DNA from 2 places in the Priestia sp. 3CA3 genome. Region 1 is predicted to be linked to the other one. Evidence: riboswitches for the same ligand, from Rfam matches in the RefSeq annotation. Region 1 holds a riboswitch; the other holds the start of a gene.
What was found. A riboswitch is a leader RNA that binds a small molecule or an ion and turns the genes downstream of it on or off. The one in region 1 is predicted to bind cobalamin.

Region 1 (3,175 bases):
TTGTTTTACTCGGCTTGTTTTTACTTATTAATAAAAACGGCAGCCGTGTTGTAGCATTTCAAGCTTTATGTGCTTGTGCCACAGGAGTCATTATCAATAAAGTGATTAGTTTATTTGCTTATCGAGATCGTCCGTTTATCTCTCACCACGTGAATCAGCTTATTGATCACGCCGCGAATTCTTCATTTCCAAGCGATCATGCTACATCTGCATTAGTTATCACTTTTACCATTTGGCTGCATTTCAAACGTTCAGGGCGCATGTGGGTTGTCATGGGTGCACTCATTGCATTTTCACGGGTATGGGTTGGCGTTCACTATCCATTCGATGTGTTAACAGGAGCCGTTTTAGGCTGCGTGCTGGCGCTGTTTATTCATTATGTTATATTTAATACGAAACTGATGAGGGCTATTACCAACTTGTCTATTTTTCGAAAATCAGCTTATGACGAACAGTCTCAATATTATTAAGAAAAAGTCGCATATACGCGGCTTTTTTTATTGGAAAATTTTTAATGTATTTAACACTTGTTTTTTAAAATTAAATTGTGTACAATTAAATTACAGAAACGATAAATAAAAAATTTTAATAAAATTACTAAAAAAGAGGAGAGATTTATACATGAAAGCTTTATATGAAACGACAGTCGTTAACACAGGTGGAAGAACAGGAGAAGTTCATTCTTTAGATAATATCTTTAATTTAGACGTTGCAACACCTCCAGCGCTTGGTGGAGAAGCAACAACAGCAACAAACCCAGAGCAGCTATTTGCAGCTGGATACAGTGCTTGTTTCAACAGTGCGTTAGAATTTATGTTGAAAAAACATAACGTAGAAATTAAAAGCAGTGAAGTAAAAGCTACGGTTCAGCTGCTTCCAGATAAAGCTGATCAAGGAGTAAAAATTGCTGTAGCGCTTGAAGCTCATATCGAAGGCTTAGATTTAGAAACAGCTAAAAAATATGTAGACCTAGCCCACTCATACTGCCCGTATTCAAAAGCAATCAGCGGCAACGTAGACGTAACGGTAGAAGTAGTTTAATTGCTTTAAAAAGCCCTGTTAAGCATGTAAAGCTTAGCAGGGCTTTTTTATTTGAATTTTCTCTATTCATTTGTAAGGAGTACTAGTATAATGAGGAAGAAAATGAATCATTCGCACAGTTTAGGTGCTCTTACATAGCGTAAGAGGTAACAGGGAATCGAGTGCAAATCTCGAGCGGTCCAGCCACTGTAAGCAGGGAGTTTTCTATCTTATCGTCACTCAAAACGGGGAAGGCGGTAGAAAATGATGATCTCAAGCCAGGAGACCTACCTATTCTGTACACTTGACTCTTCTAGGAAAGAGGCGGTGTATCAAGGTACGCAGTGAGCAATTACTGTTTATTTTCATATGCCGACACATCCTCAATTTCTATAGAATTGAGGCTTTTTTACGTTTTATTTTAAAAAAAGGAGTGTAGGAAATGGAAGGTTTATCAGTTTTTTTACTTGTCTTTTTATTAGGAATCAGGCACGGATTAGATGCAGATCACTTAGCTTTTATTGATGGCCAGACCCGATATAATTGGCGAATGGGCAGCCGTTTTGCCCCGTGGGTCGGAACGCTGTTTTCACTCGGTCATGGAGGAATGGTGGCCGTCACGGCCGGGGTGCTGGGCGTAGTGATGAAGAATTTTACGTTTCCAGCATATTTCGATCATTTTGCATCTTGGGTATCTATCATCTCTCTCTTTCTGATTGGGACATTAAACACATATCATTTGCTTCGAACTAAAAACAAAGAAGAAGAGTTTCAGGTGAGCGGGTTAAAAGGGAAGTTTATTCCGAAAATCGCAAAAGGAACAACGAATCCTTTTTTAATTATTCTTGTAGGAGCGCTGTTTGCCCTAGCGGCTGAAACGGTCAGTCAAACGGCCGTGTGGTCTCTAGCTGTAGGGAACGCAGGCAAATATACGCCGCTTTTATTAGGACTAGTATTTATGTTTGGTATGATGCTGACAGATACAATCGATTCACTGATTGTACATAAAATGGTGAATGAATCGAGTAAGTTTGGGCAATCTGCTTCCCGCTTGATGGGCTGGATTATTGTTATCCTCGCATACGGGGTGTCCTTCTACTTAGCATTCACTTTCTTTAATCCATGGGCCGAAGTAAACTTTGAAATGGTTGGCGTTATTTTGTTTGTTTTTTTAGTGTCTATGTTTGTTTTTGTAAGTGTGAAGTCAAAAGGGAAAAATATCAAAATAAATGTCAATTAATAAAATGAAAGCTTTAATCTGTTGAAGATTGAAGCTTTTTTGTATAAATTTGTTGAAGTTTATGGCTATTTTCGGTCAGTTATGAATAAGTTAAAGTATTATCTGTATTTTAAGGATGGAAAATTGTCTGAAAACCATTATAATTAAGGATAATTTAAGGTCGTTATGTGAAACGTAGAACATACTCATACGTACGATAAATAAAAGCAGTGAATGCACAAGCAGCAGGGGTTGTTTGGAGGAGGAATTGATTTGAGTCAGGTAATGGTAGAACAAAGCGTATTTAGTTATTTAAAAGAACATGAACAAGAGATGCTCGAAGATTTAGTTGGATTTGTGAAAAAAGAATCACCGTCCTACTGTAAAGAGTTAGTGGATCAGTGTGGAATGTATTTAACGCAGCTGTTTCAGAAGCGTTTAGGCGTGGGGTATGAAATCATAGAAGAAAAAGAAGTAGGAAACCATTTGAAATTTACGATTGGAGAAGGAGAGAAGCAGCTTTTAATTATCGGTCACTTTGACACGGTATGGGAAAAGGGAAGGCTGAGTCTAAGAACAGAAGGAAACAAGCTTTATGGTCCGGGAATTTTAGATATGAAAGGCGGCATTGTGCAATCAATATGGGCAATTAAAGCGATTCAAGAGCTCGGCTTAGAAATGGATAAAAAAATTGTGTTTTTCTGCAATTCAGATGAAGAGATTGGATCAATTTCCTCTAAAAAATATATAGAAGAAGAAGCACAAAGAAGTGAAGCTGTGCTAGTAGCTGAACCTGCGGTGGCGGGTTCAGGTGCGTTAAAAACGTCGCGCAAAGGAGCGGGGATTTTTACCGTAAAGGTGTGGGGACAAGCAGCCCACGCTGGTAATCACCACAAAGAAGGAATCAATGCTATTGAAGAGCTAGCGCGCCAAGTG
Region 2 (3,175 bases), on a different contig from region 1:
GCTTTTTCATCTCCTTGGTATACGGAAGAAACGATTCAGACATGTTTTCATATGTTAGACGATTTTTTAATTCCTTCGCTTCTTCACCAGCAGCTTCAAAAACCAGAGGATGTTCAAAAGTTATTCAAACCTCTAAAGCGGAACAACATGGCTAAAGCAGCTTTGGACTGTGCTGTATGGGATTTGTATGCAAAGCGCCAAAATAAGCCCTTAGCTGAAGTAATTGGCGGAATAAGGCCTGCTGTAGAAGCTGGAGTGGTAGTTGGCTTAAATGATATTTCCATCATGAAAGAACAAATAAAGACTTATATGAAAGATGGTTATAAGCGCTTTAAAGTGAAAATTAAGCCAGGCGCTGACTATGAGCTACTGAAACAAATTCGAGATGAATTTCCAAGCATTCCTCTTATGGCTGATGCCAATTCAGCCTATACGTTAAGCGATAGTGATTCATTGAAAAAACTAGATGAATTGAATTTAATGATGATCGAACAGCCGTTAAGTTCGGATGATATCCTTGATCATCGATTATTACAAAAGCAAATGAAGACGCCGATTTGCTTAGATGAAAGTATTGTGAGCTATGAAGATGCACGTCATGCAATCGAACAAAAAAGCTGCAAGATTATCAATGTGAAAATCGGTCGAGTTGGCGGAATGTCTGTAGCAAAAAAAATTCATGATTTATGCGCCCTACACGGTGTAAGGCTTTGGGTTGGCGGAATGTTAGAAGCCGGGATTTCACGAGCTCATAACATCGCCCTTGCCACACTGCCTTCTTTCACGATACCAGGTGACATTTCTGCGTCGTCTCGCTATTGGGAAAAAGATATTATTAAGCCCGAAGTAGAGGTAGAAGCCGGAGTAATAAAGGTGAAGGAAAAACCGGGGATAGGATACGATATTGATAAAAAGTTTATCAAAACAATCACAGCATTTGAAAAAGAATACAAATAATTAAAAACCGTTTTTTATGAAAAACGGTTTTTTTATTGATGTTGGCAATGTTTAGTAGAAAAATAGGACAAATTTTTTAAAAAGAGCACATTGTTCCATCAAGCGTGTCAAAACATGTTATGATGGAGTAGTTTGATGAAAAAAGTCGAAGGATTTTATCGTAAAAAACAAAATTATTTTTGAAAATAGGTTGATAGTTTTCTAAGTTGTCCTATATAATGTGTTTATAACATAACACAATATGTTGTTTGTTAAACAATAATAAAATACTATATTTTGTGTTTTCCAGTGAAAAAGGTGTCTGATAAAAAGACTTAAAAGGGAATTTGGTGAAAATCCAAAGCTGTCCCCGCAACTGTGAATGCTGATGAAATAAGGAGATCCACTGTGAGTAAACATCATGGGAAGGCCTTAAAGTAAAAAGAAGCATAAGTCAGGAGACCTGCCTTTTTTATGTCGTTTTATCTTCTTCGGGAGGTGAGAGGGTAGAGCGAGGATTGAGAAAAGACTTAGTGTCTTCTTCTATCTTCGTTCTATTCGCTCACCGAGGTACGGTGAGCGATTTTTTATTTTGAAGTGAAGAGAGGAGCCATATTTATGGTGAATACATTAAAGCCTACAATTCTACATGAATTAACTGCATATATTGAACGTTTAAAAAAAGAATTTACGCAACTTGATTTTTCTTTGTATGAGGAAAAGGTTATTCAAACTGTTACAGTAAAGGAAAATATGACGGACGAAAAGGTTGCAAACGTACTAATTTTGGCAGCCCTAGAGCGTATTTCAATGGAAGAACCAGATTGGACGTACGTGGCGGCAGACGTCTACTTAAACGAACTATATCGAAAAGCAGCGGACAACCGAGGTTATGATAAAAAAGAGAAGTACGGTTCGTTTTATCAGCTTATTCAAGAACTAACAAAAATCGGCATTTATAATAAACAGCTATTAAAAACATATACAGAAGAAGAAATTAATGAAATTGCTTCAGTCATTATTCCTGAACGCGATCGTTTATTTACATACATTGGATTGCTGACATTAGCAGATCGCTATTTAGCGACATCACATGATAAGCGTGTATACGAATTACCGCAAGAACGTTTTCTTATCATTGCTATGACGCTGATGTCTCAAGAAAAGAAAGAAAATCGAACAGCATTAGTAAAAGAAGCGTACTGGGCGCTTTCTAGTCTATATATGACGGTTGCCACACCAACACTCTCAAACGCAGGAAAGAGCTACGGACAGCTATCTAGCTGCTTTATTGATACGATTGATGACAGCTTACGCGGTATTTATGATAGCAATACAGATTTGGCCACGCTTAGTAAAAATGGAGGCGGAATTGGTGTCTACCTCGGTCATATTAGAAGCCGAGGAAGTGATATAAAAGGTTTTAAAGGCGTATCATCAGGAACAATTCCATGGATGAAACAGCTAAATAATACGGCTGTAAGTGTCGATCAGCTAGGTCAACGACAAGGAGCTATTGCTGTATATTTAGATGTTTGGCATAAAGACATTTTTTCATTCTTAGACGCGCGTTTGAACAATGGTGATGAACGCCAGCGCACGCATGATTTATTCACTGGCGTATGTTTGCCAGATTTGTTTATGGAAAAAGTAGAAGCACGTGAAGACTGGCACTTATTCGATCCTCACGAAGTTCGTACGCTGATGGGCTACTCGTTAGAAGATTTTTATGATGAAGAAGAAGGCAGCGGTTCGTTCCGCACTCGTTACGCTGAGTGTGTAAACAATGAACAGCTTTCAAGAGAAACAGTGCCTGCTATTGAGATCTTCAAGCGCATTATGCTTTCGCAGCTTGAAACCGGAACTCCTTATATGTTCTATCGTGATACGGTTAACCGAGCTAATCAAAACCGACACGCGGGCATGATTTACTGCAGTAACTTATGTACAGAAATCACGCAAAACCAAAGTACAACGGTCGTAACAGAGGAAATTACGGAAGACGGAAAAATTATTATTACAAAGAATCCGGGCGATTTTGTTGTATGTAATCTTTCTTCTATTAACTTAGCGAGAGCCGTAACTGAAGATGTACTTGAACGTTTAATTCCAATTCAAGTACGCATGCTTGATAATGTTATTGAGTTAAATGATTTGCCGGTACTTCAAGCAAAGCTAACGAATCAAAAGTACCGCGCAGTAGGGCTTGGCACATTTGGCTGGAACCATTTGCTTGCCT

Region 2: another riboswitch for cobalamin. It lies ahead of AC1VNJ_RS00080 (ribonucleoside-diphosphate reductase subunit alpha); the one in region 1 lies ahead of AC1VNJ_RS23340 (HoxN/HupN/NixA family nickel/cobalt transporter).

The regions. Positions count from the first base shown of each region.
Region 1 covers NZ_JBXENJ010000011.1:92,775-95,949, reverse strand. The annotation lists gene AC1VNJ_RS23350 (undecaprenyl-diphosphatase) at 1-470, shown strand, start outside; gene AC1VNJ_RS23345 (organic hydroperoxide resistance protein) at 622-1,041, shown strand; cobalamin riboswitch at 1,147-1,329, shown strand; gene AC1VNJ_RS23340 (HoxN/HupN/NixA family nickel/cobalt transporter) at 1,463-2,260, shown strand; gene AC1VNJ_RS23335 (M20 family metallopeptidase) at 2,492-3,175, shown strand, end outside.
Region 2 covers NZ_JBXENJ010000001.1:16,985-20,159, forward strand. The annotation lists gene menC (o-succinylbenzoate synthase) at 1-957, shown strand, start outside; cobalamin riboswitch at 1,236-1,421, shown strand; gene AC1VNJ_RS00080 (ribonucleoside-diphosphate reductase subunit alpha) at 1,555-3,175, shown strand, end outside.